2 regions of the Cellulosimicrobium funkei genome follow, and region 2 is predicted to be linked to the other one. Evidence: riboswitches for the same ligand, from Rfam matches in the RefSeq annotation. Region 2 holds a riboswitch; the other holds the start of a gene.
The links. Region 2 has a riboswitch for S-adenosylmethionine ahead of BXA05_RS02070 (aminotransferase class V-fold PLP-dependent enzyme). Riboswitches for the same ligand answer to the same signal wherever they lie in the genome.
Positions count from the first base shown of each region.

Region 1 (5,748 bases), on a different contig from region 2:
CGAGTCGGTGACGAGGATCGGCTCGTCGAGCTGGACCCACGGCGCCCCCGCCGCGGCGAGCGCGCGCAGCAGGTCGGCGTAGGCGGCGACGACGTCGTCGAGGCGGTCGAGCGGCGAGTACCCGGCGGGCGCGTCGTCCGCGGCCTTGGACAGCGCGAGGAACGTCACCGGCCCGACGACGACGGGCCGCGTCACGACGCCGGCTTCCTTCGCCTCGACGAACTCGCGCACGACGCGGTCGTCGACGAAGCGGATCGGGGTGTCCGGGCCGATCTCGGGGACCAGGTAGTGGTAGTTCGTGTCGAACCACTTGGTCATCTCGAGCGGGGCGTCGTCCCCCTGGCCGCGCGCCACGGTGAAGTAGCCCGCGAGGTCGAGGCGACCGGCGTCGTCGGTCAGCGACGCGAACCGCGACGGGACCGCCCCGAGGGAGGCGGCGACGTCGAGCACCTGGTCGTAGAAGGAGAACGAGCCGGGGACGGACGCGTCGTCGGCGCCGAGGCCGAGGTCGACGAGCCGGCGGACGGTCGCGAGGCGCAGCTCGCGGGCCGTGGCCTCGAGCTCCTCGGCCGAGGTCTTGCCGGCCCAGAACGCCTCGACGGCCTTCTTCAGCTCGCGGCGGCGACCGATGCGCGGGTAGCCGAGCACGGTGCCGGCGGGAAAGGCGGTACCGGCGGGAGAAGCGACCGGGTTCTGGGTAGGGGAGGGTACGGAAGTGTCCATGATCGAAACCTCTTGCTGGTCCGGAGGACCGGTCAGACGGGCGCGCCGTGCGTGGCGGCGCTCGTCGTGGGCAGGGAGGTGCCGGTGACCCACGGCCCGCTGGCCAGGTCCGGGACGAGCGGGGCGGCGGCGGCGCTGGCGCCGCCCCCGGTCCCGACCGACCCGCCGCCGAGGTGGACACCCTCGAGCAGGTCAAGAGCGGCGCGGTGCTTGTTGAACGTGTACACGTGCAGACCGGGCGTGCCCGCGTCGAGGACGCGCTGCGCGAGGTCGACCGAGTACGCGATCCCGTAGGCGTGCTGCGCCTCCGGGTCGGGCAGGGCGTCGAGCGCGTCCAGCAGGCGCTGGGGCGCGCGCACGCCCGTGAGCTCCTCGACGCGACGGAGCCGCGCGGGCTCCGTCGTGGGCAGCAGCCCGGCGAGGATGGGGATCGTCACGCCGGCCGCACGGGCCTCGGCGACGAAGTCGGTGTACGACGACGCGTCGTAGAAGAGCTGCGTGATCGCGAAGCTCGCGCCGGCCTGCTGCTTCTGCCAGAGGCGTCGCACCTCCTGGGTGCGCGTCGTGCCAGCGGCGGGGTTGCCGTCGCAGAACGTCGCGACGGCGATCGTCAGCGGCCGGGCCGCGCCGCGCAGCGCGACGGCCGGGTCGGACGCGCAGCGCGACGCCTCGACCTCGCGCAGCAGGGCGACGAGCTCGGTCGACGACCGGACGCCGTCCGGCGCGGGCTGCCAGTCCGGCTGGTCGCGCGGCGGGTCGCCCCGCAGGGCGAGGAAGCTCCGCACGCCCTCGTCGAGGAAGTCGGTGATGACCGACTCCACGTCCTCGCGCGACGCCCCGACGCAGGTGAGGTGCGCGATCGGCAGCACGGGCGTGCCCTGGAGCAGGCGTCCGACGACCTGGCGCGCGGTCGCGCGGTCGGTGCCCGCGGCGCCGTACGTCACGGACACGAAGTCGGGGTGCGTCGCGACGAGACGGCGTGCCGTCTCCCAGAACTTCGGGGCCGCGTCCGGTCGGCGCGGGGGCATGAGCTCGAACGACACCGTCGGCCGAGGACGGCCCGGACGGTGCGCGAAGGATGCCTCTGAGGTCATGCGTCACTCCATCGACCCTGGCGTTAGCACCTTTGTCCTCGGGAGGCTTCCGTCGGCGGGTTGCTGCGGTGTCGTCGAGCCAGGACTCTCGACCGCTCTGGATGGTTGGCACGATCCTACGACCCATCCGACATGCGGTCGAGAGCGCCCGCCAGGTGAGATGCGGAGGGATCGGCCGGAGGCGTACCGGCGCCCCGCGCTACGGATCTCGGGCTCTCTACGCTACGAATTTCAGGTTTCCTACGCTACAGATTTCAGGTGCTCGAGCGAGGTCCCAGACACCGACCATGGCGACGGGTCGTCGTCGGCCTTGCAGGTCTCAGGCCCTCCGGCGCTCGGGCACGTGCAGGCGGCGGAGGAACCGGTCGGTGCGCAGCGGCGGCCCGCGCCGGTCGAGGAGCGACACGACGACGACGGTCGCCGTCGCGAGCGGGATGGTCCAGGCGGCGGGCTGGGCGAGCAGGGCGCGCACGACGCCGGGGACGCCGTCGGCCGTGCCGCCGGACGGGCTCCCGTACCCCGCGGCGACGAGCGCGGACGACGCGAGCAGCGCCGTCGCGCACAGGACGGCGCCCACGACCATGCCCGCCACCGCGCCGCGCGCGGTGAGGCCGCGCCACCACACGCCGAGCAGGATCACGGGGGAGAGGGCCGACGCGGCGAAGACGAACACCGTCCCGACGCTCGTCACGAGGCCCTGCGGGATGGTGACGAGCGCGAACGCGAGCGGGATGAGCGTGCACGCGACCGCCGACCAGCGGAAGGACCGCACGGTGCCGCCGAACAGGTCCTGGCTCACGACGCCCGCCAGCGCCACCACGAGCCCCGACGACGTCCCGAGGAACGCGGCGAACGCCCCGGCGACGACGAGCGCGGCGAGGAGCTCGCCGCCGAGCCCGGGCACGAGGCGGGTCGGCAGCGTGAGGACGACCGTGTCCGCGACCCCGGGCGCCGCGAGGTCGGGCGCGACGACCCGCGCCACGAGCCCGAGCGTGCTCGACACCATGTAGAAGACGCTGATCATGACGAGCACGACGACGGTCGTGCGGCGGGCCGAGCCGCCGTCGGGCGAGGTGTAGAAGCGCACGAGGACGTGCGGCAGGCCGGTCGTGCCGAGCAGGAGGGCGAGCAGGAGCGAGACGGTGGCGTACGCGTCGAGGCCGCCCGGCCCGGCCTCGTGGGGGAACACGGCGGCGGGGTCGAACGTGACGACGGCGCCGCCGGGCTCGAACGCCCCGCCGAGCGCCATGAGCACGAAGACGAGCGGCACCGCGAGCGCGGTGAGCTTGACCCAGAACTGGAACGCCTGGACGAACGTGATGGAGCGCATCCCGCCCGCGGCGACGACGGCGCTCACCACGACCGCGATCCCCACCGAGCCGACCCACGGCGGCACCGCGGCCACGCTCGTGATGACGAGCGCCGCCCCGTGGAGCTGCGGCACCACGTAGAGCCACCCGATGACGAGCACGAGCACGCTCGTCACGCGGCGCGCGACCACGGAGTCGAGCCGGGCGTGCACGAAGTCGGGGATCGTGTACGCGCCGCTGCGCCGCAGGGGGCCCGCGACGAACAGCAGGACGAGCAGGTAGCCCGCCGCGTACCCCACGGGGAACCAGAACGCCTCCGCGCCGGACAGCAGCACGAGGCCGGAGAGCCCGAGGAACGTGCCCGCGGACAGGTACTCGCCGCTGATCGCCGACGCGTTCCAGACCGGCCGCACGGTGCGCGACGCGACGAAGAAGTCGCTCGTGGTGCGCGAGATCCGCAGGCCGTAGAACCCGATGAGGCCGGTCGCGAGCAGGAGCAGCGCGATCGCGACGAGGGGCAGCGCGCTGGTCACGGCGCACCGCCGTCGTCGGGGCCGGGCTCGTCGGGCCCGCCCGCGCCCTCGGCGAGCGCGCGGTACCGGCGCTCGTTGCGCGCCGCCGCTACCGCGAAGACGACCGCGAACGCGACGATCACCGGGTAGAAGCCGTACGCGTGCACGAGCCACGGCAGCGGCACGCCGAGCAGCACGACGTCGTCCAGCGCGGGCACGCCGCTCATCGTCACCGTGAGCAGCGTGACGACCGCGAGGAACGACGCCACGCACGCCAGCCCGAGCCGGAGCTGGGCCCGCACGAGCCCGCGCGTGTAGGCGGTCGCGGCGTCGTCCGGCTCGCCGGAGCGTGCCGTGCCCGACGGCGCCCCACCCCCCGGGACGGCGCCCTCACCGGGGCCGGGGCGCGCCGCGGGGAGGTCGGTGGACCGGACGCGCACGCGCGCGTCCCGACGCGGGTCGGTGCCCGTCACGGCGCGCCCCGGTGCGGCCCGAGAAGCGCCTCGCGCACGGCGGGCACCATGCGGCGGCTCACCGGGACCTCGTGCCCGGCGACGACGAGCGCGGGCTGCGCCCCGCCGAACCGCGCCGCGGTCACGGCCGCGCGGTCCACGAGGTACGACCGGTGCACGCGCAGGAACCCCGCGGGCGCCCACCGCTCCTCGAGATCGGAGAGCGGCTCGCGCACGAGGAACTGCTCGGTGTCCGTCACGAGCCGGGAGTAGTCGCCCTGCGCCTGCACCCACCGCACCGCGCTGCGCCGGACGAGCCGCGTCGTCGTGCCGACCGTCACGACGAGCGTCTCCTCGGCCGGGGCCGCACCGCCCGCCGGGTCGCCGGCAACCGGCGGTGGAGCGGCGGCGCTCGCGGACGGTGCCGCCGCGTCGGTCGCGGGGGTGCGCCCCGCCGCGGTGCGCTCCGCGACCCGTTCGACGACGCGGTCGACCGCGCGCGTGAGCCGCTCGCGCCGCACGGGCTTGAGCACGTAGTCGACGGCCTCGACGTCGAACGCCTCCAGGGCGCGCGCCTCGTCGGCGGTGACGAACACGACCGCCGGGCGGTCGGCGAACCGCGAGAGCGCGCGGGCGAGGTCGAGGCCGGTCAGCCCCGGCATGTGGATGTCGAGGAACGCCGCGTCCACCGTGCGCGACGAGAGCTCGCGCAGCGCCTCGGAGCCGCTCGCGACCCCGCGCACGGTGCGCACGCGCGGGTCGCGGCGGAGCAGGGCCACGAGCTCGTCGAGCACAGGCCGCTCGTCGTCGGCGACGAGCACGTCCAGCCCGACGGCGTCGCCCGCCCCGCCGGGGAGACCGCCGGCCGGAGCCGGGTCCGGGGTGGTCACGGCACGCTCACCTCCGTCTCGTGCAGCGGCTGCGACCGCGGGACGCGCAGCCGCACGAGCGTGCCCGAGCCGGGCGCGGTCTCGATGTCGAGCGCGTGGTCGTCGCCGTAGAGCTGGCGCACGCGGGTGTCGACGTTGCGCAGGCCCACGTGCGTCGTGTCGCGCGACGTGAGGAGCTCGCGCACGACGGCCGGGTCCATGCCGACGCCGTCGTCCTCGACCGTGATCTCCGTCTGGGTGCCCTCGTCGCGCGCGGTGATGACGATCGTCCCGCCGTGCTCGCGCGGCTCCAGGCCGTGGCGCACGGCGTTCTCGACGAGGGGCTGCACGGAGAGGAACGGGATGACGGCCGTCAGCGACTCCGGCGCGATCTGCAGGGTGACGGCGAGGCGCTCGCCGAACCGGGCGCGCTCGAGCTCGACGTAGGAGTGGATCGAGCGCAGCTCGTCGGCGAGGGTCGTGAAGTCGCCGCGCCCGCGGAACGAGTAGCGCGTGAAGTCGGCGAAGTCGAGCACGAGGTCGCGCGCCCGCTCGGGGTCGGTGCTGATGAACGACGCGATGGCGCCGAGCGCGTTGTAGACGAAGTGCGGGCTGATCTGGGCGCGCAACGCGCGGAGCTCGGCCTGGGCGAGCGCCGTGCGCGACGCCTCCAGCTCGGCGAGCTCGAGCTGCGCCGCGCACCACTGCGCCACCTCGCCCGTCGCGCGCACGAGCGGCGGCCGCACGGTGTCGGCGAACGCGACGACGACACCGGCGACGCGCCCGCC
Region 1 covers NZ_FTMI01000002.1:266,387-272,134, forward strand. Annotated here, with positions in the region: gene metE (5-methyltetrahydropteroyltriglutamate--homocysteine S-methyltransferase) at 1-723, opposite strand, end outside; gene BXA05_RS05480 (methylenetetrahydrofolate reductase) at 756-1,817, opposite strand; SAM riboswitch class I at 1,823-1,925, opposite strand; gene BXA05_RS05485 (sodium/solute symporter) at 2,137-3,660, opposite strand; gene BXA05_RS05490 (heavy metal transporter) at 3,657-4,112, opposite strand; gene BXA05_RS05495 (LytR/AlgR family response regulator transcription factor) at 4,109-4,918, opposite strand; gene BXA05_RS05500 (sensor histidine kinase) at 4,978-5,748, opposite strand, start outside.
Region 1: linked by a shared signal. The riboswitch ahead of BXA05_RS05480 (methylenetetrahydrofolate reductase) and the one ahead of BXA05_RS02070 (aminotransferase class V-fold PLP-dependent enzyme) in region 2 are both predicted to bind S-adenosylmethionine.

Region 2 (5,748 bases):
GTCGCGAACACGTTGTCGAGCACGACGACCGCGCCGGCGGCGTGCGCGAGCTCGCTCACGCGCCGCGCGTCGACGATGTCCTGCATGGGGTTGGACGGCGTCTCGAAGAACACGACGTCCGCGGGGGTGGACAGCGCCTCCTCCCACTGCGACAGCACGTGGCCGTCGACGTAGTCCGTCCGCACGCCCCACTTCGCGAAGATCTCGTCGAAGATGACGAGGCTCGACCCGAACAGCGCGCGCGCCGCGACGATGCGCGACCCGGACCGCACCAGCGCGGCGAGCGCCGTGAACACGGCGGACATGCCGGACGCCGTCGCGTAGCACGCCTCCGCACCCTCCAGGAGGCGCAGGCGCTCCTCGAACGTGTGCACGGTCGGGTTGCCGTAGCGTGAGTAGACGAACCGGTCGAGCTCTCCCTTGAACGCCGCCTCGGCGTCCGCCGCACGGTCGTACGTGTAGCCCTGCGTGAGGAACAGCGCCTCGGACGTCTCCTGGAACTCGGTGCGCGCGTGGCCGCCGCGCACGGCGAGCGTCGCGGGACGGGCGCTCGCGGGCAGGGGCTTGCGGCCGGAGCCGCCGGGCACGACCGCGCTCATCGGGCGGCCTCGTCGAACGTCGTGGTGGGCAGCCCGCGGACCTTCCAGCCCTCGACGTCCCGCAGGCCCGAGAACCCCTGGGCGCCCTCGAAGCCCTCGAGCACGTTGTACGACGGCCCGAGCCCGGCGGCCGTGGCCGCGCGCGCCGCGCCGATCGACCGCTGGCCCGAGCGGCACAGGAACACGACGGGGCGCTCGTCGCCGGGGGTCAGGCCTGCTTCGACGAGCCGGTCGAGGAACCGCGGGTTGGGCCCCGCCGGGGTCACCCACTCGTCGAACAGGACGTCGCGGCCGAGCTGAGTGGCGTCGGGCACGCCGATGGTGCGCCACTCGCCCTCGGTGCGGACGTCCACGAGCACGGCGCGCTCGTCGTGCGCGAGCAGGTCCCATGCCTGCTGCGGGGTGAGGTCGCCGGCGTAGCCGACGGCGGGACGCGCCTCGGGGGGTGCCGGCCAGGGTGCCGACGCCTGCTGGGACTGGTCGCTCATGAGAGTCCTCCTCCATCGATCGTGGCAGTAGCACCCTGCGCCCGGCCGCCGAGGCGGTCCGGGGGGTTGCTGCGGCGTCGACGTGCCACGTCACTCGGCCGCTCCGGATGGTTGGCTCGGATCGTACGCCACGCGTCCGACGTGCGGAACGCCCGTCTCGGGGAGCGGCCCGTGAGGGGTGCCCGACGCCGCGCGGCTCCGCTAGCGTGGCCGCGCGGCCGGGCGGGGGTCCCGGCGGGCGGGGGGAGTCGATGCAGACGGGACGAGCACGCGCTGCGGGCGCGGGCGTGGCGGCGGTCGTCGTCGCGGCGGGCGCTTGGTGGTGGGCCGCGTCCGGCGGGGAGGAGCCCCCGCAGGGTGTCGTGAGCGTGGGGCCCGTCGGGGACGATGCCGCGCGGACGCCCGGGGAGCGGCCGTCCGTCCACCCGGTTCGCCCCGAGGGCGAGCGACCCGACGACGAGCGGCCCGACGGCGAGCGGCTCGACCCGCCCCCGCCGTCGTCGGACGGGGCCGCGGCGCACCGGGGCGAGCCGGTCGACCTGGCCGATCACACGGTCGGCGGGTACGAGGGCTGGTGGAGCTCCGACGGGAACGGCGCGGCGTGCGACGCCTACGCCGACGCGCACCCGGAGGTCGTGCTCGCGAGCACCCGCACGGGCGCGGTGATCGAGGCCCACACGCGCGGTGTGCGCCTCCAGCGCCCGCCGGCGACACCGCCGGGCGACCCGGCGCGGTGGCCGGCCGACTCGGTCGTCGTGCTCGACGCCGGCACGGGGGAGGTGCTCGAGTCGTTCGCGGTCGACGAGTCGGGGTGGCGCCTGGAGACGCCCGTGGGCTGCGTCCCGCCATCCGAGACGCCGTGACCACCGGTTGACACGCCACCGTGCGCGCGGACATCCTGGTGTGCAGGTCATGAGTGCCAGCGCGAAACCCCGGTTTGCTGGCCGGCAACCCTCCTCTCGCGGCGGGGTGCCCCGGGTGACGACCAGGCCGCACGCCGACCGGCGGGCGGCAAGCGCGGGGAGGTTCTCCCCGGACGACCCTGGAGGACTGTGCCATGACTGCTCTCGCGGACGTCTCGTGTCCCACCGACGCCCCGGCCCCTGACCTCGCGGCGCTCGCCGACGCGCCCGCGCTCCTGCCCGTCGTCGGCGGGGACACGCTCGTCCCGCTCGTCGACGGCCGCAGCGTGCCGTACGCGAACCTCGACGTCGCGGCCTCGGCCCCGGCGCTGCGCTCGGTCGCGGACCGCGTGACCGAGGTGCTGCCGCTCTACGCGAGCGTGCACCGCGGCGCGGGCTACCTCTCGCAGGTCTCCACGGCGCTCTACGAGGCGTCGCGCCGCACGATCGGCGCGTTCGTCGGCGCGCGCGAGGACGACGTCACGGTCGTCACGCGCAACACGACCGACTCGCTCAACCTGCTCGCGGGCTGCGTCCCGGCGAACGCGGACGGCACGCCCGGGCGCGTGCTCGTCCTCGACGTCGAGCACCACGCGAACCTGCTGCCCTGGCAGCGCGCCGGCGGCGCGACGGTCCTCGCGGGCGGCGCGTCCGTCGCGGAGACGCTCTCGGGCCTGCGCACCGAGCTCGCGCGCTTCCCGTACGCGCTCGTCGCCGTGACCGGCGCCTCCAACGTCACGGGCGAGTCCCTGCCCGTCGCCGAGGTCGTCCGCGCCGCGCACGACGCGGGTGCGCGCGTCGTGCTCGACGGCGCTCAGCTCGTCCCGCACCGCGGGTTCTCGCTCGCCGCGTCGGGCGTCGACTACGTCGCGTTCTCGGGGCACAAGACCTACGCGCCGTTCGGCGCGGGGGCGCTCGTCGGGCGGCGCGACTGGCTCGACGCGGGCACCCCCTACCTCGCGGGCGGCGGCGCCGTGCGCCAGGTCGCGGTGACCGGGACGCAGTGGCAGACGGCGCCCGCACGCCACGAGGCCGGCTCGCCGAACGTGGTGGGCGCTGCGGCGCTCGCGGCGGCGTGCGACGCGCTCGCCGCGCTCGACCCGACCGACCTGCACGCGCACGAGGCGGCGCTCCGCGCGGCCCTCGTCGCGGGCCTGGAGGCGGTCCCGGGTGTCCGGGTCGTGCGCGTGTGGGACGACGCCGTCGACCCGGTCGGCGTCGTGACGTTCGCCGTCGAGGGCCACGACCCGGGCCTCGTCGCCGCCTACCTCTCGGCCGAGCACGGCATCGGCGTGCGCGACGGCCGGTTCTGCGCGCACCCGCTGCTCGCGCGCCTCGGCTACGACGCGGGCGCGATCCGCGCCTCGGTGGGCGTCGGGACGACCGGTGCGGACGTCGTGCGTCTCGTCGAGGCCGTGCGCGCGTATGTCGAGCAGGGCCCGACGACCCGGTACGAGGTCGTCGACGGCTGCTGGGCCGTCGTGGACGACCCCCGCCCGGTCCCCGTGGGGTCCGGCCTGGAGGGGCTCTTCGCGACCGCGGCGGCGGGCTTCCTCGCCGACGCGGCGGGCTGCGGGCCGGCCGTCTGACCGGCGTCGACGGCCGACGGCGGAGCCCGTTCACCGGACCGTCGCCGAGCGTTGTCCACCGCGTCGCCGGACCCTCTTGGCGCGGTGTTCCGCGTGTGCTCTGATATGCGCTGTGCTGCACGACGTCGTCCTCTCGGGGCACGGTTTCCGGCTGGAACCGCTGGCCCTGGAGCACGCTGAGACGCTGGCCGGCCTCGTCGACGAGGCGATGTGGTCAGGGATGAGCATCCCCCTGCCCTACGGGGTCGCGGGGATGGCCGATCTCGTGGCCGCGACCCGCGCGGCCCCGGACCTCACGGGCTTCGTCGTGCGCGCCGTCGACCCCGACGGCGCGCCCGGCGCCGTGCTCGGCAGCACCGCGTTCCGCGACCTGTCGCTCGTCGACCGCCGCGTCGAGGTGGGCCGCACGTTCTACGCGCGCTCCACGTGGGGGAGCCTCGTCAACCCCGTGACGAAGTGGCTGCTGCTGCGCCACGCGTTCGAGACGTGGGACGTGCACCGGGTCGGCTTCCGCGTCGACACGCGCAACGAGCGCTCGCTCGGGGCGATGCGCCGTCTCGGCGCCCACGAGGAGGGCGTCATGCGCGGCCACCGCACCGCGCCCGACGGGACGCGCGCCGACTCCGTGCTGTTCTCGATCCTCGCGCCCGAGTGGCCCGGGGTCGAGGTGGGTCTCCTCGCGCGGATCACGGCCCCGCGCGTCGTCCCGGTGCTCGCCCCGGCGCCGTCGGCCGACGTCCGGCCGCTCGCCGCATCCTGACCGTCGCGGCTCCCGGTCGTCGTGTCCTGGTCGTCGCATCCCGGTCGTCGCGCCCCGGGCGAACGGTCCCGAGACGCCACGAGGGCCCCGCCGGAGCGGAGCCCTCGTGAGCAGAACGGTGGAGCACGTCAGCGGTCGAACGCGTCCTTGACGTCGTCGCCCGCCTGCTTGACGTTGGCCTTGGCCTGGTCAGCCTGGCCCTCGGCCTCGAGCCGCTCGTTGTCCGTGAGCTTGCCCGCGCCTTCCTTGAGCTTGCCACCCGCCTCTTCGGCGGCGTGCTTGGCCTTGTCTCCGAGTCCCATGAGTGCTCCTCTCGTCGGTACCTCTCGACCGTAACCACGGTCGGCCGGCTTCGCACGCGGTCGAGCCACCGGGGTGTGGTGGGATGTGCGGGTGCAGCACGAGACCGTCCTCGAAGGCTTCGGCGTCCGCCTCGAACCGCTCGCCGCGACCCACGCGCCGGCGCTCGGCGCCCTCGTCGACGACGGCATCTGGGCGGGCATGTCCAGCGCCGTCCCGCGCGGCACGGAGGCGATGGAGGGCTACGTGCGCGACGCGGTCGCCGCGCCGGGCCGGCTCGCGTTCGCGGTCCTCGGTGCTCCCAGCGCTCCCGGTGCACCCGGTGCGGACGGCGCGACCGCCGACGCCGTGGTCCGTGGCTCGACGTCGCTCTACGAGTGGGTCCCGTCCCAGGGCCGGGTCGAGCTCGGGTCCACGTTCTACGCGCGCGAGTGGTGGGGCGGTACGACGAACCCGGCGTGCAAGTACCTCCTGCTGCAGCACGCGTTCGAGGACCTCGGGGTCGCGCGCGTCGCGCTCCGCGCCGACGCCCGCAACAGCCGGTCCATCGGGGCGATCCGGCGCCTGGGCGCGGTGCCGGAGGGCGTCCTGCGCAGCCACCGCGTGGCGCCCGACGGCTCCCGCCAGGACACCGCCTACTTCTCGGTCCTCCGCGACGAGTGGCCGACCGTCCGCGACGGCCTGCTCGCCCGCCTGCCCTGACGGACCGGCACGCCGAGCACGAGCCTGCGTGGCGTCGAGCACGGGGTAGGTGTCGTCATGCGCTCGAGAACGACATCGACCCCGTGCTCGGCGGCGAGGGTCAGGGGCGGGGGGTGACGCGGCCCGCGAGGTGGAGGCGGCCCTTGCCGTCCCACGCCTGGTAGGTGACGCCCGTGCCCGGGTCGCCCGCGCCGTCGGGCACGGCCGCCGCGACCTGCCCGACGGCGTCCCGCACCTCGGCGGGCACGTCGCCCGCCGGGCGCAGCGCGACGTCGACCGTGCCGGGCAGCAGCACCGGCTTGGCGAACGTGACGGTCCAGTCGTAGGCGTCGCCGCGACCGGGACCCGCCTCGGCGAGCGCCCGCGCCGCGGTGTACATGCCGTGCGCGATGGCCCGCGGGAACCCGA
Region 2 covers NZ_FTMI01000001.1:477,915-483,662, reverse strand. Annotated here, with positions in the region: gene BXA05_RS02085 (O-succinylhomoserine sulfhydrylase) at 1-599, opposite strand, end outside; gene BXA05_RS02080 (rhodanese-like domain-containing protein) at 596-1,087, opposite strand; gene BXA05_RS02075 (hypothetical protein) at 1,339-1,950, shown strand; SAM riboswitch class IV at 1,996-2,111, shown strand; gene BXA05_RS02070 (aminotransferase class V-fold PLP-dependent enzyme) at 2,145-3,578, shown strand; gene BXA05_RS02065 (GNAT family N-acetyltransferase) at 3,691-4,338, shown strand; gene BXA05_RS02060 (CsbD family protein) at 4,467-4,640, opposite strand; gene BXA05_RS02055 (GNAT family N-acetyltransferase) at 4,732-5,340, shown strand; gene BXA05_RS02050 (MaoC/PaaZ C-terminal domain-containing protein) at 5,441-5,748, opposite strand, start outside.